Linked DNA regions of Nocardioides panacis. The protein of the gene in region 1 interacts with the protein of each later gene in a pairwise test. Links are inferred from orthologs where the notes say so. Each region holds a gene or a part of one and is shown on either strand. Other genes may lie near its edges. The genes, in order: ligA and leuS.

Evidence for each region.
Region 2: the proteins of ligA (region 1) and leuS interact in binary tests that used the Escherichia coli proteins (3 or more experiments, as listed by UniProt). The link is inferred for Nocardioides panacis from one-to-one orthologs.

What each region holds. Positions count from the first base shown.
Region 1 is NZ_CP077062.1:781,628-792,470, forward strand. Bases 3,533-6,462 are described here. They hold ligA (NAD-dependent DNA ligase LigA), read left to right. Parts: upstream 3,533-3,896; coding sequence 3,897-6,029; downstream 6,030-6,462. Other genes in these bases: KRR39_RS03930 (alpha/beta fold hydrolase), read right to left, coding at 3,533-3,774; KRR39_RS03940 (FAD-binding oxidoreductase), read right to left, coding at 6,014-6,462. Also shown: KRR39_RS03915 (methionine synthase), read left to right, coding at 1-736; KRR39_RS03920 (MFS transporter), read right to left, coding at 798-2,396; KRR39_RS03925 (TetR/AcrR family transcriptional regulator), read right to left, coding at 2,393-3,028; more of KRR39_RS03930, read right to left, coding at 3,163-3,532; more of KRR39_RS03940, read right to left, coding at 6,463-7,444; KRR39_RS03945 (cobalamin B12-binding domain-containing protein), read right to left, coding at 7,544-8,575; KRR39_RS03950 (PP2C family protein-serine/threonine phosphatase), read right to left, coding at 8,572-9,792; Asp-tRNA(Asn)/Glu-tRNA(Gln) amidotransferase subunit GatC, read left to right, coding at 10,019-10,318; Asp-tRNA(Asn)/Glu-tRNA(Gln) amidotransferase subunit GatA, read left to right, coding at 10,315-10,843. UniProt on the Escherichia coli protein: DNA ligase that catalyzes the formation of phosphodiester linkages between 5'-phosphoryl and 3'-hydroxyl groups in double-stranded DNA using NAD as a coenzyme and as the energy source for the reaction.
Region 2 is NZ_CP077062.1:2,741,848-2,752,853, reverse strand. Bases 5,041-8,133 are described here. They hold leuS (leucine--tRNA ligase), read left to right. Parts: upstream 5,041-5,388; coding sequence 5,389-7,878; downstream 7,879-8,133. Other genes in these bases: KRR39_RS13330 (NAD(P)H-binding protein), read right to left, coding at 7,903-8,133; KRR39_RS13340 (MarR family winged helix-turn-helix transcriptional regulator), read left to right, coding at 5,041-5,204. Outside these bases: KRR39_RS13370 (SRPBCC family protein), read left to right, coding at 1-120; KRR39_RS13365 (YflT domain-containing protein), read right to left, coding at 117-626; KRR39_RS13360 (SDR family NAD(P)-dependent oxidoreductase), read right to left, coding at 686-1,447; UDP-glucose 4-epimerase GalE, read right to left, coding at 1,486-2,454; KRR39_RS13350 (sodium:solute symporter family protein), read left to right, coding at 2,613-4,307; KRR39_RS13345 (hypothetical protein), read left to right, coding at 4,318-4,614; more of KRR39_RS13340, read left to right, coding at 4,740-5,040; more of KRR39_RS13330, read right to left, coding at 8,134-8,547; KRR39_RS13325 (DegV family protein), read left to right, coding at 8,636-9,496; KRR39_RS13320 (helix-hairpin-helix domain-containing protein), read left to right, coding at 9,592-10,548; KRR39_RS13315 (ComEC/Rec2 family competence protein), read left to right, coding at 10,548-11,006.

The DNA.
Region 1 (10,843 bases):
GGCGCAGGACCTCGACGCCGTGGAGGAGCAGAGCCAGGGCTACACCGGCACCTTCAAGATCCAGGTGGCCGGCCCGTGGACGCTGGCGGCCACCGTCGAGCGCCCGCGCGGCGACCGGGTGCTGGCCGACCACGGTGCCCGCCGGGAGCTGGCCGAGGCGCTCGCCGAGGGCCTGCGCGACCACGTCGCCGACGTGCGCCGCCGGATCCCTGGCGCCGACCTCCTGGTGCAGGTCGACGAGCCCGCGCTGCCTGCGGTGATGGCCGGGCGCATCCCGACCGCCTCGGGCTTCCACCGGCACCGCTCGGTCGACCCGCCGCGCGCCAGCCCCGCGCTGGAGTGGGTGTTCGCGGCCGTGACCGAGTCGGGGGGCACGCCCGTGGCGCACTGCTGCGCGCCCGACGTGCCGATCTCGCTGCTGACCGGAGCCGGTGCCGCAGGCGTCTCGGTGGACCTCGACGTGCTGCCCACCTCGTCGTACGACGACCTCGCGGTCCTCCTCGAGCAGGGCCGGCCGGTGCACCTCGGGGTGGTCCCGACCACCGCGCCGGCGCGACCGCTCTCCGACGGCACCGTCACCGAGCGGGTGCTCCGGCTGCTCGACATGCTCGGCCTCGACCCGCAGTCCGCCGCGTCCCTGGTGGTCACCCCGGGCTGCGGCCTGGCGGGTGCGGACCCGGAGTGGGCGCGCCGGGCCCTCCACCTGTGCCGGCAGGTCGCCTCCGCCCTGGCATGACGAGAGCCCCGCCGCCCGGAGGCAGCGGGGCTCACGCGCGAGCGGTGCGGAGCAGGGCGGCTCAGTGGACCGCGACGCCCTCGGGTGCCTCGTCGGTGGCCAGGTCCTCGTGACGCGCGTTGAGGAAGACCAGCGCGATCACGGTGCCGAGCCAGATCATCCCGGCGCCGGTGAGGAACGCGTGCGTCGCGCCCTCGGTGAACGCCACCTGCCCGATGAGGGTCTGCATCTGCTGCGCCTTGTCCGGGTCGACGGCGCCGTTCGCCGCGGACTGGGCCGAGGCGGAGAGCGAGGCGACCTTGTCGGAGGTGAAGTGCACCGCGACCGTGGACAGCGTGGCCAGGCCGAGCGCACCGCCGACCTGCTGCATGGTGTTCAGCACGCCGGAGCCGATGCCCGAGTCCCGCGCCCCCACGCCGTGCACGGCGGTCAGGGTGAGCGGCACGAACGTCATGCCCATGCCGAGCGACATCATGATGATGAACGGCAGGATGTCGCTGGCGTAGTGCGCGTCGACCGACAGGGTCGCCAGCGAGTCGTCGTAGGGCAGCCGGGAGAAGCCGAACAGCGCGGTGCCGGCCAGCGCGGTGCCGAAGCCGGCGAGCCAGCGCGGGTCGACCTTCTCGATGAGCTTCGAGGAGACCGTGGCCGCCACGATGATGCCGGCGCTGAACGGCAGGAACGCGACGCCGGTCTTCAGCGGCGAGAAGCCCATCACGTTCTGCACGAACTGGGACAGGAAGTAGAACATCGCGAACATCGCCGCCGGGACCAGCATCATCACCACGAAGCTCGTGGCGCGGGTGCGGTTGGCGAGGATCCGGAACGGCAGCAGCGGGTGCTCGACGCTGCGCTCGATGAGCACGAACGCGGCGAGCAGCAGCACGCCGGCGGCCAGCGAGGCCAGGGTCCAGCCGTCGCCCCAGCCGTAGCGGGGGTCGCCGGCGCGGGTCAGGCCGTAGACGATGCCGACCAGGCCGAGCGTCCCGGACAGGGCGCCGGGCAGGTCGAGCTCACCGGGGTGCGACTCGCTCTCGGCGAGCAGCCGCGGCGCGGCGAACGCGGCGGCCAGGCCGATCGGCACGTTGATCAGGAACGTGAGGCGCCAGCCGTCGACGACGTGGCCGAAGAAGGTCGGCTCGAGGCCGGTCAGCCAGCCGCCGAGCACGAGACCGACGGCGGCGCCCGCCCCGGACATGGCGGCGTAGATGGAGAACGCGCGGTTGCGCTCCGGTCCGGCCGGGAACGTCGTGGTGATCAGCGCGAGGGCGGCGGGCGAGGCGATCGCCGCACCGAGGCCCTGCAGGCCCCGGGCGCCGAGGAGCAGGCCCTCGTTGGTGGCCAGGCCGCCGAGCAGCGACGCGACGGCGAAGACCACGACGCCGACCATCAGCATCCGGCGGCGCCCGTAGAGGTCGCCGAGCCGGCCGCCGAGCAGCAGCAGGCCGCCGAAGGCCAGCGAGTAGCCGGTGACGATCCAGGAGAGGTTCGCCTGGGAGATGTCGAGGTCGTTCTTGATGAACGGGAGGGCGATGTTGGCGATGGTCGCGTCGAGCACGACCATCAGCTGGGCCACCGAGATGAGCACGAGGGCCCATCCCAGGTGGCGGTGGCCGTGGCCGGAGACGGACTCGGCCTCGGGAGTGGTTGCGGTCGTCATGCGGTTCCTTCTTCGGGGGTGCGGGGCGTGGGGGAGTGGCGGGTCGCGGCGGGCAGGATGATCTGGTCCACGACCTGGGCCACGGTCTTCTCGTCGGCGGGCAGTCCCAGCACGAAGCTGCGGTGCAGGACGATCCCCGCCAGGGCAGGGGCCAGCAGGTCGAGGTCCAGGTCGGCGGTGATCTCGCCGCGGTCCCGGGCGCGCTCGAAGACGGCGCGGGTGGTCTCGATCTTGGGGCCGAGGACGCGGGTGCGGAACTCCTCGGCGAAGTCGGGGTCGTGGTGCAGGGCGGTGATGACACCCGCCATCACCTGGGCGGAGCGCTGGTCGGTGAGACCGCCGTGGCTGCAGGACATCTGCACCAGGTCGTCGCGGAGGTTCCCGGTGTCCGGGTCGGGGGTCTGGAGGGCCTCCTTGGACCGCAGGATCGCGTCGACGACCAACGAGGGCTTGTCGGTCCAGCGCCGGTAGAGCGTGGCCTTGCTGGCCTTCGCCTGGCTGGCGACGGCGTCCATGGTCATCCGGTCGTAGCCGACCTCGGCGAGCAGGTGCAGCGCGGCGTCGAGGATCTCCGACTCGCGCTCGCCCTCGACCCGCGGTCGGGTGCCGCCGGTCTTCCTGGTCTGCGTCATGGTCCCCGTCCCCTGGCTGCGTGGCCCGGCCGTTGACACGGATGAAACGAAACGGTTTCGTTTCATCAAGGAACCATAGACGTGCATGCGTGCTGCACGCAAATGAATTCTGGGTAACAGCCCGCGCCGGCCCGTCAGGCGGGCAGGGACACGCCCAGCTGGGCCAGGGACCGGCTGACCGCGAACGCGTTCCAGCCCGGGATGTCGCGGAACATGTAGTGCCCGACCCGGCCGCGGTCCACGAGCTCCACCGACGAGGCGACCTCGCGCGCGGCGTGGCAGAACGCCCGGGTCTGCCGGAAGGAGGTGATCTTGTCGCTGCGCCCGTGCGCCGCCGCGAACGCCTTGCCGGCCAGCGGGCCGACGGGCTCGCCCGGCGGCAGCCACGGCGCCAATGCCACGACGCCGACCACGCTCGGGTCGTCGGCCACCGCGACCGCCGTACGCCCGCCCATGGAGTGGCCGAGGAGCACGACCGGGACGTCGCCGAGCTCGCGGCGGACCTCGTCGAGCGCCCAGCGGGCGTCGGGGACCGGCGACGGGGGAGAGGCGACCCGCTCGTTCCAGCCGCGGACCGCGTAGCGCAGCAGCCACACGCTCGCCCCGGCGCGGTTCAGCCGGCCGGACACGTGCTCGCCCATCCAGCGCGCGCGGCGCCAGGACGCGGAGCCGTCGTCGACCTCGGTGAGGCCGTCGGCCTTGCCGCCGTGCAGCATCAGCACCAGGCCCTCGGGGCGGCCGGTCACGTCGTGGCGGGTCAGGGGAGGGGGCAGGCACGGGTCGATCCTTTCGCTCGGTCCCCGGCAGTTCGCCGCGCGCGCCCCCCGTGGATGGGTGGGCTGTCGGCGCGGCACGGCAAGATAGGCGTATGCCGCAGCCCGCCCTCCCTTCGCCGGAGGCCCGCGACGAGCACCGCGCCCTGTCCGAGCAGATCGAGGACGCCCGGTGGCGCTACTACGTGCTCGACGACCCGACCCTGTCCGACCACGACTTCGACGTGCGGATGCGCCGTCTCGAGGAGCTCGAGGAGGAGTTCCCCGAGCTGCGCACCCCGGACTCGCCGACCCAGAAGGTCGGCGGCGCGGTCTCCACGGAGTTCACCGCCGTGGACCACCTCGAGCCGATGATGAGCCTGGACAACGCGTTCTCCTACGAGGAGCTGGAGAGCTGGCGGGCGCGGCTGGCCCGCGACGGCGTCACCGACCCGGCGATGCTCTGCGAGCTCAAGGTCGACGGGCTGGCGATCAACCTGCTCTACGAGCACGGCCGGCTGGTCCGCGGCGTCACCCGCGGCGACGGCCGGACCGGCGAGGACGTCAGCCCCAACGTCCGCACGATCGGCAACGTCCCGCACCGGCTGACCGGCACCGAGGACTACCCGGTGCCGACCCGGGTCGAGGTGCGCGGCGAGGTGTTCCTCCCCGTGCAGGCCTTCGAGCGGCTCAACGAGTCGATGCGGGACGCCGGCCGCCCGGTGTTCGCCAACCCGCGCAACGCCGCGGCCGGCTCGCTGCGGCAGAAGGACCCGCGGGTCACCGCCACCCGCGACCTGGCGATGGTTTGCCACGGGCTCGGCCTGCGCGAGGGCTTCACCCCGACCACCCAGTCGCAGTCCTACGCCGCGCTGAAGGCCTGGGGGCTGCCGACCAGCGACCGCGCCCGGGTGCTCCCGGACCTGGAGGCCGTCGAGGCGTTCATCGAGCACTACGGCGAGCACCGGCACGACGTGGAGCACGAGATCGACGGCGTGGTGATCAAGGTCGACGACGTCAACCTGCAGCGCCGCCTGGGCTCCACCAGCCGCGCGCCGCGCTGGGCGATCGCCTACAAGTACCCGCCCGAGGAGGTCAACGCCCGGCTGCTGGCCATCGAGGTGAACACCGGCCGCACTGGCCGGGTCACGCCGTTCGGGGTGATGGAGCCGACCCGGGTGGCCGGGTCGACCGTCGAGCGGGCCACCCTGCACAACGCCCACGAGGTCCAGCGCAAGGACGTCCGGCCGGGCGACACGGTGGTGCTGCGCAAGGCCGGCGACGTGATCCCGGAGATCGTCGGGCCGGTGCTGGCGCTGCGCCCCGAGGGGCTCGAGCCCTGGGTGATGCCGACCACCTGCCCGTCCTGCGGCACCGAGCTGGTCCAGCAGAAGGAGGGCGACAAGGACCTGCGCTGCCCCAACCACCGCAAGTGCCCCGCCCAGCTGCTCGACCGGGTGTTCCACGTCGCGGGCCGGGGCGCCTTCGACATCGAGGGGCTCGGCTCCGAGGCGGCCTTCGCGCTGCTCGATGCCGGCGTCATCGAGGACGAGGGCGACGTGTTCTTCCTCGACGAGGCCAAGCTGCTCCGCGCACCGCTGTTCACCCGCGCCCCCAAGAAGGGCGAGGGCGACGACCCGGTGCTGTCGGCCAACGGGCGGCGGCTGCTGGAGAACCTCGACGACGCCAAGAAGCGGCCGCTGTGGCGGGTGGTCGTCGGGTTGTCCATCCGGCACGTCGGACCGACCGCGGCCCGCGCGCTGGCCACCGAGTTCGGGTCCATGCGGGCCATCGAGGACGCCGACCACGCCGCGCTCGCGGACGCCGAGGGCGTCGGGCCGACGATCGCCGACGCCGTCGTGGAGTGGTTCGCGGTGGACTGGCACCGGGAGATCGTGCGCAAGTGGCGCGAGGCCGGCGTCACGATGGCCGACGAGCGCGACGAGTCCGCGCCGCGCACGCTCGCCGGCCTGAGCATCGTGGTGACCGGCTCGCTGGTCGACTTCAGTCGCGACCAGGCCAAGGAGGCGATCCTGGCCCGGGGCGGCAAGGCGGCCGGCTCGGTGTCGAAGAAGACCGACTTCGTGGTCGTCGGCGAGTCCCCCGGGTCCAAGCACGACAAGGCCGTGCAGCTCAAGGTGCCGGTGCTCGACGAGGACGGCTTCCGGGTGCTGCTGTCCGACGGCCCGGACGAGGCCCGGGCCGTCGCTCAGGTGGGCGACCAGGTCGGCGATCAGGTCCGGGACTGACGCGGCACCCTGGCTTCCGGGGTCCAGCCGGTCGGCGGGACGTTGTGGTTCGACCGGAACAGGTTGCCCGGGTCCCAGACGTCCTTGAGCCCGACCAGGCGCTGGTACTTCTCCTCCCCGAAGCCGGACTTAACGTCCGCGATCGACGTACCGGGCTCGAAGTTGAGGTAGGTGCCGCCCGTGGTCGCGGTGGCCACGGCCGCGGAGAACTCCTGCACCCAGGCCATCTCGTGCTCGGTCTCGGCCGGGGTCGCCCAGCAGGCGATCGGGTGCGCCATGTAGGCGGAGTCCCGGTGCCCGGCCGCCGTCGCGTCCTCGGGCACCCGGGAGACCGCGCCGCCGTGCCGGAACAGGATGCCCTGGGTCATCGGCGAGCCGATGTGCCGGCCGGCCTGCAGGAACGGCTCGATGATGCCGTCGTCCAGCGCGGCCAGGTGCAGGCCGCGGTGGTAGTTCATCCAGCCCTTCGGGGCGAACCCGTCGAGCATCGCCTGGAACGCCGTGTAGGGCATCGGCTGCACCAGGTCCATGCCGTGCGCGGTCAGGTCGCGCAGCGGGCGGACGAACGCCTCGCCGTCACCGGGCTCGCCCACCCAGAGCGCGATCACGCCGAGCACCGGCGAGCCGACCAGCTCCGGCGGGACGAACGGCTCCGGCGGCGCGAGGACGGTCGCCACCGCGGTGACCAGCTGCTCGGGGGCCCGCTCGACGTACTCCCGGTAGCCGGCCACGACCTCGGCGGCCTGGTCGTCGTTGGGCACGATCAGCATGCCGGCGAGCATCGCCGGCGGCACCGGGTGGGTGCGCAGCTCGTAGGACGTGACGACGCCGAAGTTGGCGCCGGCGCCGCGCAGCCCCCACAGCAGGTCGCTGTTCTCGTCCTCGGTGGCCCGCACCAGCCGGCCGTCGGCGGTGACCACGTCGGCGGCGACCAGGTTGTCGCAGGTCAGGCCGTGCACCGGGGACAGCCAGCCGTACCCGCCGCCGAGGCAGAAGCCGCCCACCCCGGTGGTGGTGACCCGGCCGCCGGGGGTGGCCCGTCCGGTCAGCGCGACGTCGCGGTCGTACTCGCCCCACAGCGCGCCGCCCTCCGCGACGGCGGTGCCCCGCGCCGGGTCGGAGTGCACGCCCTTCATCGCGGAGAGGTCGATCAGCACGCCGCCCTCGGCCAGTGAGGTGCCGGCGACGCCGTGGCCGCCGCAGCGCACCGACAGGGGCAGACCCGTCTCCCGGGCGTAGGTGACGGCGTCGATCACGTCGGCGGCGCCGTGCGGACGCGCGATCAGCACCGGCCTCCGGTCGATGCTGCCGTTGTAGATCGCCCGGGCCGCGTCGTAGTCGCGGTCACCGGGCCGGATGGTGCTGCCCTGGAACGCGGCGTCGAGGGTGAGCTCGGTCGTGCGTGTGTCGGACATGGCGGGTCTCCCTGAGGACGGTGTTCCCCCCCCGGCGTATCGAGCCAACGCCGGTGCCCCGGTCACGGTCAATGGGTCAGACGGGCCCGCCCGTCCGGGTCAGCGCGGTGGCGGGACGCCGTCGAGCAGCCGGGTCGCGGCCGGCAGGTCGTGCAGCGCGTCGGCCAGGGCGTCGCGCAGCGCCGTACCGGTGCCGGCGGGGGCGTCGCGGTTCCCGAGCACCAGCTCGCCCCAGGCCAGGGCGTCGGAGACGACACGCGGGTCGTCGCAGACCAGCGCCCCCGCCACGCTGCCGACCAGGTGCGGCAGCTGGTCGTCCAGTACCCGCCGCCAGCCGTGCGCGTGCCCCTCGGCCGGGTCGGCGTCGAGCGACCGCAGCACCCTGCGGGACACCTCGTCGGCGAGCGACTCCCGGGCGGCGAAGACGACGAAGGCCTCCTCGGCGCCGTCGTGGGTCAGCGGCGGGGCCGGGGGTACGGCGGTCGGCAGCCCGGCCAGCGCCTCGGCGACGTCGGTGGCGCCGGTGGCGAAGGCCGTCGCGCCGAGGACCCGGGCCCGGTGACCGCCGGCGTCGAACGCCGAGCCGCCCACCACCACTGGGGTGCCGGTCTCGCGCACCGCCTCGATCTCCCGCCGGGTGAGCGGCAGGAACGAGGAGAGCGCACAGCTCAGCAGCACCGCGCTCGGGCCGGTGTCGTGGATGTGCCGGACCAGCCCCTGGGAGGAGGAGTTCGCGCCGAGGTAGCTGACCGCGAAGCCGCTCGCACGCAGCTGCTCGGTGATCATCAGGGCGGGCAACGCGTGCCACTCCTGCTCCACGCAGGACACCACCACCGAGGGGGCGTCCTCCGGGGCCCGCGCCTGCTCCTCGCGCTCGACGGCCAGCGTGGTCAGCACCGCCTCGCTGATCGCGGTGGCCGCGTGCTCCTGCGCCACGCTCCAGCTGTCGGAGACCCACAGCTCGCCGACCCGCAGCTGGGCCGGGGCGATGAGCCGCAGGATCAGCTCCAGCAGCTCGTGCCCCTCGGCGCGCAGCGCCCGGGCCTGCTGCAGGGCGCCGGAGCGGTCGCCCCGGTTCAGCGCCGAGAGGTACTCCTCCACCTGCTGCCCCCAGGCGACCTCGGTGGTCACCGCTCGCCGATCGACTGCACCGCGAGGATCGCGATGTCGTCGTGCGCCCGGTCGCGCAGGTGCGTGGACAGCGCGACCGCGACACTCTCGACCTGGGCGGTCACGTGGCAGGCACCGGTCGCCAGCAGCACCTCGCGCATCCTGTCGTCGCCGAACCGGGTGCGGTGGCCCGGGGCCTCGGCGACCCCGTCGGTGTAGAACAGGCAGGTCTCGCCCTCGGCGAGCTCGATGCTGACCGAGGTGTAGGTCGAGCTCGGGAGCAGGCCGAGCACCGTGCCGGACACCGGCACCTGCTCCACCGACCCGTCGCGCCGCACGACGAGGGGCTCGGGGTGGCCGGCGGAGGCGATGTCGAGGTGCAGCACGTCGCCGACCTTGCGGCCCCGCGCGCACACGGCGGTCACGAACGTCTCGTCGGAGTCGGACACCAGGGTGCGGTTGGCCAGGTCGAGGACCCGGCTCGGGTCCCGGTCCACGAGCGAGGCGGTGCGCACGGCCTGGCGCACCTTGCCGGTGAGCACCGCCGCCTCGACGCCCTTGCCGCAGACGTCGCCCACCACGGCGGTCCAGCCGTCGTCGTCCCCGTGCACGTCGTAGAAGTCGCCGCCGAGGGCCTCCTGCTCGTAGGCCACCCGGTAGTAGGTGCCGAACGCGACACCTGCGAGGTCGGGCAGGCTCGGCGGCACGAGCTCGCGGGACAGCACGGTGGCGACGCGGCGCGACTCGGCCAGCGCCCGGGTGGTGTCCAGCGTGACCGCGACCCGGTGGGCGAAGTCCTCGAGGAACGCGACGGCCCGCTCGTCGAAGCCGTTGCCGCAGCGCTGGGCGATCGTCAGGGCGCCGTACGTCGTCCCGCGGGCCGACATCGCGATGGTCAGCAGATCCATCGGCCGGATCGACGTGAGCGACCCGCGCAGCGTCTCGGAGGGCACCGCGGAGGCCAGCGTGGCGCTGTCGGTGTCGCCGCCGTCGGGGACCATCAGGAGGTCGGTGGCGCCGGTGAACAGCGCCCGTCCCAGGCTGGAGGACTCCGGCACGTCCTCGACCGGGAGCCGGCCGGTGAGCAGCCGGCCGTCCGGGCCGCGGGAGCGGAACCGGAGCTGGCTGCGGTCGACCAGGGTGATCTGCGCCCAGTCGACGACCGGGCCGACCAGCATCTCCAGCACCAGGTCGACGGCGCGGTCGGTGTGCAGGGCGCCGGACAGCCCCCGGGCCACCCGGGCGAGGTACGCCGCCCGGTCGGCGGCCTGCTGCAGCTGCTCCTGGACACGGGCGCCCTCGGCAGGGGCCAGCAGGCACGGCTGCGTGCCGGGGGGAGCCGTCGCTCACGGGTGGGTCCTTTCCAGGTCGTTGAAAACTCTACCTGCCCCGCGGACGGCGGCGGCGGGTCCGCGGCGGACGCCGGGGAGCGGCCGCCGGGGGCCGTTCCCTAGGATGAGAGGTATGCCTGACATCAGCCGCGACGAGGTCTCGCACCTCGCCGATCTGGCGCGTATCGACCTGTCCGCCGAGGAGCTCGACCACCTCGCCCCCCAGCTGGCCGTGATCCTGGAGTCCATCGCCTCGATCTCGGAGGTGGCCGCCGACGACGTCCCGCCGACGTCGCACGCGCTGCCCCTGACGAACGTCTTCCGCGAGGACGTGGCCCGGCCCGGGCTGACCGCCGAGCAGGCGCTCTCCGGCGCCCCCGAGGTCGAGCAGCAGCGGTTCAGCGTGCCGCGGATCCTGGAGGACGAGGCATGAGCGACCTGACCCGCCGCACCGCCGCCGAGCTCGCCGACGCGCTCGCCGCCGGCGAGACCACCTCGGTGGAGCTCACCCAGGCCCACCTCGACCGGATCGCCGCCGTCGACGGGGCCGTGCACGCGTTCCTGCACGTCGACCCCGAGGGGGCGCTGGCCGCGGCCCGCGCCGCCGACGAGCGCCGGGCGTCCGGTTCGGTCGCCTCCGCGCTGGACGGCGTCCCGATCGCGGTCAAGGACGTCCTGGCCACCGAGGGCCTGCCCACGACCTGCGGCTCACGGATCCTCGAGGGCTGGGTGCCGCCGTACGACGCCACCGTGGTCGCCCGGCTGCGCGCAGCCGGCCTGCCGATCCTCGGCAAGACCAACATGGACGAGTTCGCGATGGGCTCCTCCACCGAGCACTCGGCCTACGGCCCCACCCACAACCCGTGGGACCTCGACCGGATCCCCGGGGGCTCGGGCGGTGGCTCGGCCGCCGCGGTGGCCGCCTTCGAAGCGCCGCTCGCGCTCGGCACGGACACCG
Region 2 (11,006 bases), 2.0 Mb from region 1 along the record:
TGGAGCAAGGTGACCGATCCCGACCTGCTGGCGAAGATCAAGTTCCCCCCTGGTCAGCAAGTCCGACCTGGAGCAGAGCCTCGGCCGGCTGGCCGAGGTGGAGAGCGGCAGCTGACCTAGAACTGCTGCTGCGACGCCGTGTGGCCCGGGAGCTGGGCGAGGAGCTCGCGGGCCGCGGCGGCGTGCTTGTGCTCGACGAGCACCTCGTAGCGGGTGGCCACGATCCGGCTCACGGAGCTGAAGTCACGGTGACCCCGCGTCGCGGCGTACCCGACGAGTGCCCAGATCACGCCGAACAGCGCGCCGAAGGCCACCGTCGAGAGGATGATCGCCGTGGCCCCGCCGGTGCCGAAGAACGAGAAGATCAGGCCGATGAACAGGCCCATCCAGACGCCGGACAGGAGACCGCCCAGGGCGACGCGTCCGGTGGTCAGGCGTCCGGTGACCCGCTCGACCTGCTTGAGCTCGGTGCCCACGATCATGCAGTTCTCGACCGGGAACTCGTGGTCGGAGAGGAAGTCCACCGACCTCTGGGCCTGCTCGTACTTGTCGTAGACCCCCAGGGACTGCGGGTACTCGAGGGTGAGCCCGGACTTGAGGGCGCGCATGTTCTGCTGGCTGCTCATGCCCTCATCATCCCACCGCCGGCCAAGACCGGGCACGGCCCAGGCGAGCCGGGCGCGCGCTAGGCGATCGTCATCCCGCCGTCGACCGCGAGCGTCTGGCCGGTGACGTAGCCGCCGGCGTCGCTGGCCAGGAAGACCAGGGCCGCGGCGAGCTCGACACCCTCGCCCTTGCGGCCGGCCGGCACCCGGCCGATCGCCTGGTCGAGGTACCCCTCGGGGTAGGTGTCGGTCATCTCCGAGGCGAAGAACCCCGGGGCCAGGGCGTTGACCCGGATCCCCTTGCGCCCGGTCCACTGCTGGGCCAGGTCTCTGGTCAGGCCGATCAGCCCGGCCTTGGTCGCGGAGTACGCCGCCTGGGGCAGGCCCCCGGTCGTCAGGCCGAGCACGCTGCTGATGTTCACGATGCTGGAACCCGGCTGCATCACCCGGCCGCACGCCTGCGCCATCCAGTAGCAGCCGTTGAGGTTCACGTCGACGACCTGGCGGAACTGCTCGGGCGTCTCCCGGGTGGCGGGTACGGCGGTCCCGATCCCGGCGTTGTTGACCAGCACGTCGACCCGGCCGAACTCCTGCATCGCCGCCTCGACCAGCGCGGTGCACGCGTCCGGGTCGGCGACGTCGGTCTGCACGGCCAGCGCCCGGCGCCCCGTGGCCTCGACGAGCGCGCGGGTCTCCTCGAGCTTCTCGACCCGGCGGGCGCCGAGCACCACGTCGGCGCCGGCCTCGGCCAGGGCCTGGGCGAACGCGACGCCGAGGCCGGAGGAGGCGCCGGTCACGATCGCCACCTTGCCGTCGAGACGGAACAGGTCGAGCACGGTCATGGGTGAGCCTTTCGCAGGAGGGGCGGAGGAGGTGCGGGTCAGCCGGCGTGCGCGGCCCGGCGGGCCCGCCAGGCGCTGGCGACCATGTCGTCGACGGTGTGCCGCATCCGCCAGTCGAGGTCGCGGGCCGCGAGCTCGCCGGAGGCGACGATCCGGTCCGGGTCGCCCGGACGGCGGGGGTGCACCTCGGGCGTGAAGTCCACGCCGGTGACCCGGGCCATGGCGTCCATGATCTGCCGGACGGACAGCCCGTCGCCGCTGCCGAGGTTGTAGACCGGCTCCAGCGACGTACCGGCCAGCAGTGCCTGGGCGGCGGCGACGTGGGAGACCGCCAGGTCGGCGACGTGCACGTAGTCGCGCACGCAGGTGCCGTCGGGGGTGGCGTAGTCGTCGCCGTTGATCCGGGGCGTGCGGCCCTCGAGGAGCGCCTCGATCACCAGCGGGAACAGGTTGTGCGGGCTGGTGTCGTAGACCTCGTCGGTCCCCGAGCCCACCACGTTGAAGTAGCGCACCGAGGTGTGCCGCAGCCCCGCCGCGGTGGCCTGGTCGCGCAGCAGCCACTCGCCGATCAGCTTGGACTCGCCGTACGGCGACTCCGGGTTCGTCGGGGTGCGCTCGGTGACGGTGTCCACGTCCGGGGTGCCGTACGTCGCGGCGCTGGAGGAGAACACCACCTTGTCGACGCCGGCGTCGGCCATCGCGCGCAGCACGCTGACGGTGCCGGTGACGTTCTGGTCGTAGGTGTGCAGCGGCCTCTGGACCGAGACCCCGGCGTACTTGAAGCCGGCGACGTGCACCACGCCCTCGACGGCGTGCTCGCGCAGGGTCGCGGCGACCAGGCCGGTGTCGAGGATGCTGCCCTGCACGAACGGCACGCCCTCGGGCACGAAGCCGCGGTGCCCGCTGGACAGGTCGTCGAGGACGACCGAGGTCAGGCCCTGCTCCGCGAAGGCCCGCACCACGTGGGCGCCGATGTAGCCGGCACCGCCCGTCACCAACCAGGACATCTGCGTCCACCTCTCCCGCGAGCGTCTCGTCAGCAGCCGACCCTAGCCGCTCCGGACCGCGGCCCGGAGCGACACGACCCGCGCACAGAGGGGCGCATGGGAAGTACACGTACGGGGGAGTACCGTGCTGTCGGTTCAGTCCGGAAATGAGGAGACCCATGATTCTTGCGGCGGATACCCAGCTCCGACTCGACGCCAACTGGGTCGACTACCTCCTGATCGCCACCTACTTCGTGTTCGTGCTGGGGATCGGCATCCTCGCGAAGCGGTCGGTGTCCAGCAGCATCGACTTCTTCCTCTCCGGGCGCTCGCTGCCGGCATGGGTGACCGGGCTGGCCTTCATCTCCGCGAACCTCGGCGCGGTCGAGATCATCGGCATGTCCGCCAACGGCGCGAGCTTCGGGCTGCCGACGGTGCACTACTTCTGGGTCGGCGCGGTGCCCGCGATGCTGTTCCTCGGCGTCGTGATGATGCCGTTCTACTACGGCTCGAAGGTCCGCTCGGTCCCCGAGTTCATGAACCGGCGGTTCGGACCGACCGCGCACCTGGTCAACGCGCTGAGCTTCGCGCTCGCGCAGCTGCTGATCGCGGGCATCAACCTCTACCTGCTGGCCAAGATCGTCGAGGTGCTGCTGGGCTGGCCGCTGTGGGTGGCGCTCCTCGTCGCCGCCGCGGTCGTGCTCACCTACACCGCCCTGGGCGGGCTGTCCGCCGCGATCTACAACGAGGTCCTGCAGTTCTTCGTGATCGTCGCCGCGCTGCTGCCGCTGACCCTGGTCGGGCTGCACAAGGTGGGCGGCTACAGCGGCCTCACCGACCAGATCAACAAGATGTCGGACGCGTCGCTGCGGCTGAACTCGTGGCCCGGCACCAACCTGACCGGCATCGACAGCCCGTTCTGGTCGGTGGTCGGCATCGTGTTCGGCCTCGGCTTCGTGCTGAGCTTCGGCTACTGGACGACGAACTTCGTCGAGGTGCAGCGGGCCATGGCGTCGAGCTCGATGTCGGCCGCCCAGCGCGCGCCGATCATCGGCACCTTCCCGAAGATGTTCATCCCGTTCATCGTGATCCTGCCCGGCATGATCGCCGGCGTCATCGTCACCGAGCTGTCCTCGCCGGCGAAGGGCGCGACGCCCGACTACAACAACTCGATCCTCTACCTGATGCGCGACCTGCTGCCCAACGGCATGCTGGGCGTCGCGATCGCCGGTCTCCTCGCGTCGTTCATGGCCGGCATGGCCGCGAACATCTCGGCCTTCAACACGGTCTTCTCCTACGACCTGTGGCAGACCTACGTGAAGAAGGACAAGCCCGACGACTACTACACGCGGATCGGGCGGCTGGCCACGGTCGCGGCGACGCTGATCGCGATCGGCACGGCGTTCTTCGCGGCGAACTACTCGAACATCATGGACTACCTGCAGACGCTGTTCGGGTTCTTCAACGCCCCGCTGTTCGCCACCTTCATCCTCGGCATGTTCTGGAAGCGGATGACCCCGACGGCCGGCTGGACCGGCCTGGTCAGCGGCACGTTGGCCGCGGTGCTGATCGGCGTGCTCAGCAAGGACGCGCTCGGCCCGATGTCCATCGGCGCGATCGGCCTGCAGGGCCAGGGCGCGAGCTTCGCGGCCGCCGGTGCGGCGTTCGGCGTCGACATCGTGGTCAGCGTCCTGGTCAGCCTGGTGACGGCGCCCAAGCCGGAGTCGGAGCTGCGCGGGCTCGTCTACTCGCTGACCCCGAAGTCCGACTTCCACGACCCGAACGAGGGGTCGCTGTCCTGGTGGCAGAAGCCGAAGCAGCTCGCTGCGGTCTCGGCGGTCCTCGTCATCATCCTCAACATCGTCTTCTGGTAAGGGAGCCACCATGTCCGGCACGCACGACCACGACTCCGGGGCCCCGCACAAGGCGGGCGCCTTCGACATCCGCGTCTTCATCGCCTCTCTGATCGGCATCTACGGCGTCGTCCTCATCATCGCCGGGATCATCGGGCCCAGCGAGGCGGAGCTCGCCAAGTCCGGCGGCGTCAACGTCAACCTCTATGCCGGCCTGGGGATGGCCGTGGTGGCCGCGCTGTTCCTGCTGTGGGCCCGCCTGCGTCCGGTCGTCGTGCCCACGGAGCAGCCGGCCGACGCGGACGACGGGCGTCCCGCCGCGCACTGACCGCGCGGACGTCGTACGCGCTGGGCAATGGTTCGGTAAAAACCGCTATAAAACGCCCCTGAGGGGGGGCACACTCGTCTCGAGGCCGGGGGGTCTTGGAGGAAAGTCTTGTCCGGGGGGGACAGATGACGATCGAGATGGACGACGTCGCGCTGCCACCGGTCGGCGCGCTGCTGCGCCGACCTGCGGTACTGGTGCGCCACGAGGTGATGGCCAGCCTGCACAGGGCCGGCTTCGACGACGTGCTGCCCGCCCACCTGGGCGTGTTCCAGCACCCGGGGCCGGACGGCCAGCGGCCGGGGGTGCTGGCGGTGCGCACGTCGGCGTCCAAGCAGGCGATGAACCACCTGCTCCACCAGCTGGAGAGCGGGGGCTACCTCGTCCGCGAGGCGCACCCCGACGACCGGCGGACCCGGGTGGTCCGGCTCACCGAGCGCGGCTGGGCCGCCGTCGGGGTGATCCGGCAGACCATGGTGCGCCTGGAGCACGAGTGGGCGCAGGCACTGGGTCGCGAGACGTACGCCGGCCTGGCGCACGCCCTGGTCCGGCTGGAGGCGGTCCTCGACGAGGCCGTGGGCACCGGTCGCTGAGCAGAACGCGGCTGCGACGCCGCCAGCCGGTGCGCTAGGCTCTTCGCATGCGCACGACACTTCTTCTTGGCAAGCCGCGTTGACCGGTGCCCCTCGCGGGCAGGACGACGCGGCTACCCCTCGTTCCTGAGGGGTTTTTTTGTGCCCCCAGGCCGAGCAGCACGCAGGACGGGAAGACGAGACCATGGACGACCAGGACCACGACCAGCACTACGACGTGACGGCCGCGCAGGACAAGTGGCGCAAGGTCTGGGACGACCTGAACCCGTTCCAGGCGGCCGACGACGGGTCCAAGGAGCGCCGTTACGCGTTGACGATGTTCCCCTACCCGAGCGGTGACCTGCACATGGGCCACGCCGAGGTGATGGCGCTGCACGACGTGATCGCGCGCTACTGGTGGCAGCGCGGCTACGACGTGCTGAACCCGATCGGCTGGGACTCCTTCGGGCTGCCCGCCGAGAACGCCGCGATCAAGCGCGGCGAGAACCCGGCGGTGTTCACCTACGCCAACATCGAGACGCAGGCCGAGTCGTTCCGGCGCTACGGCATCTCCTTCGACTGGTCCCGCCGCCTGAACACCTCCGACCCGGAGTACTACCGCTGGACCCAGTGGCTGTTCCTGAAGTTCCGCGAGCGGGGGCTGGCCTACCGCAAGTTCTCCCCGGTCAACTGGTGCCCCAACGACCAGACCGTGCTGGCCAACGAGCAGGTGGTCGCGGGCATGTGCGAGCGCTGCGGCGCCGAGGTCACCAAGCGCGAGCTGTCGCAGTGGTACTTCAAGGTCACCGACTACGCCCAGCGGCTGCTGGACGACATGGAGCCGCTGGAGGCCACCTGGCCGTCGAAGGTGCTGGCCATGCAGCGCAACTGGATCGGTCGCTCGGAGGGCGCGCACATCGACTTCGCGGTCGACGCGCCGCACTACCACGGCGACCCGATCCGGGTGTTCACCACCCGGCCCGACACCGTCTTCGGCGCCACGTTCATGGTGGTCGCCGCGGACGCGAAGATGGCCGCCGAGCTCTGTGCCCCGGAGCGGCGCGCGGCCCTGGAGGACTACCTGGTCGAGGTCCGCAAGGCCACCGACATCGACCGGCTGGCCACCGACCGGCCCAAGTCCGGCGTCGACCTGGGCGTCACCGCCGTGAACCCGGTCACCGGCGCGCGGATCCCCGTGTGGGCCTCCGACTACGTGCTGGCCGACTACGGCACCGGCGCGATCATGGCGGTGCCCGGCCAGGACCAGCGGGACTGGGAGTTCGCCAAGAAGTTCGGCCTGCCGGTCATCCGCACGGTGCAGCCGCCCGAGGGGTTCGAGGAGGCCGGCGGCGAGGCGTTCACCGGCTCGGGACCGGCCATCAACTCCGCGAACGACGAGATCTCGCTGGACGGCCTGCCGGTGGACGAGGCCAAGGCCCGGATCATCAGCTGGCTGGAGCAGAAGGGCGTCGGCAAGGGCTTCGTGAACTTCCGGCTGCGGGACTGGCTGCTGAGCCGGCAGCGCTACTGGGGCGCCCCGATCCCGATCGTGCACTGCGGGGCCTGCGGTGAGGTCGCGGTGCCCGAGGACCAGCTGCCGGTCGAGCTGCCCGACCTGAGCGGCGCCGACCTGAAGCCCAAGGGCGTCTCCCCGCTGGCCGCGGCCGCGGACTGGGTCAACGTGGACTGCCCGCAGTGCGGCGGCCCGGCCAAGCGGGACAGCGACACGATGGACACGTTCGTCGACTCCAGCTGGTACTTCTTCCGCTACTGCTCCCCGCACTACACCGAGGGCCCCTTCGACCCCAAGGCGGTGCGCAACTGGATGCCGGCGGCGCAGTACGTCGGTGGCGTCGAGCACGCGATCCTGCACCTGCTGTACAGCCGGTTCTTCACCAAGGTGCTGCACGACATGGGCCTGGTCGACTTCGTCGAGCCGTTCTCCCGGCTGCTGAACCAGGGCGAGGTCATCAACGAGGGCCGCGGGATGAGCAAGTCCCTGGGCAACGGCGTCAACCTGGGCGAGATGATCGACGAGTTCGGCGTCGACGCGATCCGGCTGACGATGGTGTTCGCCGGCCCGCCCGAGGCCGACATCGACTGGGCCGACATGTCGCCCGGCGGCTCCGTGAAGTTCCTGCAGCGCGCCTGGCGGCTGTCCGGGGACGTCGGCTCGGAGCCCGGCACGCCCGCCGAGGGCGGCGACGTCGGGCTGCGGCAGGCCACCCACCGCACCGTCTCCGACGCGGAGCAGCTGGTCGAGACCCAACGGTTCAACGTGCTGGTCGCCCGCACCATGGAGCTGGTCAACACCACCCGCAAGGCGATCGACTCGGGCTGCGGCCCGGCCGACCCGGCCGTGCGCGAGGCCGCCGAGGCGGTCGCGATCCTGCTGAGCCTGGTGGCGCCGTACACCGCCGAGGAGATGTGGGCGCGGCTGGGCCACGAGCCGACCGTCGCCCGGGCGGGCTGGCCGACGGTCGACCCGGCGCTGCTGGTGCAGGACTCGGTGACTGCCGTCGTGCAGGTACAGGGCAAGCTGCGCGCCCGGCTGGAGGTCAGCCCGGACATCACCGCGGCCGACCTGGAGGCGCTGGTGATGGCCGACGCTCACGTCCAGCGGGCGCTGGACGGCAAGGACGTCCGCAAGGTGATCGTGCGGGCGCCCAAGCTGGTCAACATCGTCACCGGCTGACCCGGACGGGACCGCCGGCCTCCCTCAGAGGCCGGCGAGCGCCGCGTCGATCGTCTGGTGCCCGGCGAGCAGGTCGAACGTGCTGCCGATGGTGGCGTCCGTGACCAGCACCGCGGCGAGCACCGCGGCGACGTCGGCGCGCGGGATCTCGCCGCGCTCCAGCGTGCCGACCTGGATGCGGCCGGCGCCCGCGTCGTCGGTCAGCCGCCCCGGGCGTACGACGGTCCAGTCGAGGTCCCGCGCCCGCAGGTCGTCGTCGGCCGCCAGCTTGGCGCGGAGGTACACCTGGAACACGTCCTGGCTGTCCGGGTCGGCCTTGTCGGTGCCCATCGAGGAGACCATCACGTAGCGTCGGACGCCCGCCTGCTCGGCGGCGTCGGCGAGCAGCACCGCGGCGCCCTTGTCGACGCTCTCCTTGCGGGCGACGCCGCTGTTCGGCCCCCCGCCGGCCGCGAAGACGACCGCGTCCGCCCCCTTCACCACGTCCGTGACGGCGGCGACGTCGGCGTCCTCGAGGTCGAGCACGACGGCCTCGGCGCCGGCGGCCTCCACGTCCGCGACGTGGTCGGGGTTGCGCACGATGCCCACGGGCGAGTCGCCGCGGTCCGCGAGCACCCTCTCGAGCAGCAGGGCGATCTGGCCGTGACCTCCGGCGATGACGACGCGCATGGGTCTCCTTCTCGTTGGCGGGTGGAACTACCGGTCCCAACGGTGCGCGCCCCGAGGTGATTCCCTCGTCGACGGCTAGCCTTTCCGCATGTCTGCGACCGTCGCCCTGGTGACCGACTCCACGGCGATGCTGCCGCGCGACGTGATCGAGCGCCACGGCATCCGCGTGGTGCCTCTCCAGGTGGTCATCGGGGCGAGGTCCCACGACGAGGGCGTCGACCCCGACGTGACGGCCGAGACGATGGCCGCCGCGCTGCGTGAGTGGACCCCGGTGAGCACGTCGCGGCCGACGCCGGCGGTGTTCCTGGAGGCCTTCGAGAAGGCCCGTGCGGACGGCTTCGACGAGGTCCTGTCGGTGCACCTGTCGGGGGAGATGAGCGGCACCTTCGAGTCCGCGCAGCTGGCCGCCCGGGACGCCTCCCTGCCGGTCCGGGTGGTCGACACCCGCCAACTGGGCATGGCCACCGGGTTCGCCGTGCTGACCGCCGCCGAGGTGCTCGAGCGGGGCGGCTCGGCCGAGGAGGCGGCCGGAGCGGCGCTGGCCCGCGCCGACGCGACCACGTCGCTGTTCTACGTCGACACCCTGGAGTACCTCCGCCGCGGCGGCCGGATCGGCGCCGCCGCCGCGCTGCTCGGCTCGGCGCTGGCGGTCAAGCCGCTGCTGGAGATCGTGGACGGGCGGATCGGTCCCCGCGAGAAGGTGCGTACGGCGGCCCGTGCTCTGAGCCGTCTGGAGGAGCTGGCCGTCGCGGCCGCCGCCGACCGGCAGGTGGACGTGGCGGTCGCGCACCTCGCGAATCCGGACCGGGCCGGCGTGCTCGCCGAGCACCTCGGCCGCCGGCTCGCCGCGAACCTGTCGGCCCGGGAGGTCTCGGTCGGCGAGGTCGGCGCGGTGATCGGGGCGCACGTGGGGCCGGGCATGGTCGCGGTCGTCGTCGCCCCGCGCTGACCCGGAACCGTCCACAGGCGGCCGCGCCCGGCGCCCGTCCACAGGCCGCGGACGTGCGCCTTCCCGATCGGTCGGGGTCTTCCTAGGTTCTCCTCATGCGCTCACGCAGGTCAGCCAACGAAGAGGTCGCCGCGGTGGCACGGCGACGGCTCGAGCTGCTGAGCGCGGAGCTCGCCGAGATCCGTCCGGACGCCGTGGGCACCCCGGTCCACCGGCCCACGGGCGGGTCCGGCGGGCTCCCCGCTGACGGGGTCCCGGGTCGGCACGCGCACCGGCCGGTCGGCCGGCTGTCGTCGGTGGGCGGCTGGGCGCACGACCGGCTGCCGCCGACCCTGCAGGGCCGGGTCGGCCTGACCTCCGCGCACCTGGCGGTGCTGGCGCTGGTGGTCGCCGCCGCCCTGGCGGCCGGCGCGTGGTGGGCGCTGCGGGCGGGAGGACGCGAGACGTCCCTGCCGGTGGTCGCGTCGTCCCCCTCGGCGCTCGCCGCGGTCCCGGCACCGACGGCCGGCCCGCCCGCGTCCTCCCCTCCGACCCCTCCGACGACGGGCGGCGCCGGTCCCACCGCAGGTTCCGCTGCCGGGGCCGCGGGGGCGACGCCGTCCGGCAGCATCGTCGTCGACGTCACCGGCAAGGTCCGCCGGCCGGGCATCGCCACGCTCCCGCTGGGCTCCCGGGTCGTCGACGCCCTGGAGGCAGCGGGCGGTGCCCGGCCCGGCGCCCGCACCGGCGCGCTGAACCTGGCCCGGGTGCTGGCCGACGGTGAGCAGATCGTGGTCGGGAGGCCTGCTCCGCCGGGTGTCGCCGCCTCGGCCGCCGGTGTCCCGGCCGGGGGTTCGGCCGGCGGCTCCTCGACCGCCACCCCGCTGGTGAACCTGAACAGCGCCACCCAGGCCGACCTGGAGCTGCTGCCCGGGATCGGCCCGGTGACGGCTCGCTCGATCCTGACGTTCCGCACCGAGAACGGCGCTTTCACCTCCGTCGACGAGCTCCTGGAGGTGTCCGGCATCGGGGACGCGACGCTCGCCGAGATCGCCCCCTTCGTCACCCTCTGATGCCGGCGCTCCCTCCCGACCTCCGTGCGCTGGTCCTGGCGGTGTCCGCCTGGGCCGGCGGGCTGGCCGTGCTCGGGCTGCCGGGCTGGAGCGTGGGCGTCCTCGCGGTGCTGGGCGTGGTGCTCGTCGCGACCCGCCGGCGGGGCGGGCGACCGGTGCGGACGCTGCTCGCCTGCCTGCTCGCGGCCTGCGCGGTCGGGGGCGTGACCGCCCTGCGGGTCGAGGGCGACCAGCACGGCCCGGTGGCCCGGCTGGCCGAGCAGGCCGCCGTCGTCACCGTCACCGGCCGGGTGACCACGGACCCGGTGCTGCGCGACGGCCGGTTCGGGTCGTTCGTGCTCACCCGGCTGTCGGTCTCCGACGTGGTCGGCCGCGGGCACCGCTACCGGACCGGCGTGCCGGTGCTGGTCGTCGCCGACGAGAGCTGGCATCGGGTCGAGCTCGGGTCGGTGGTCACC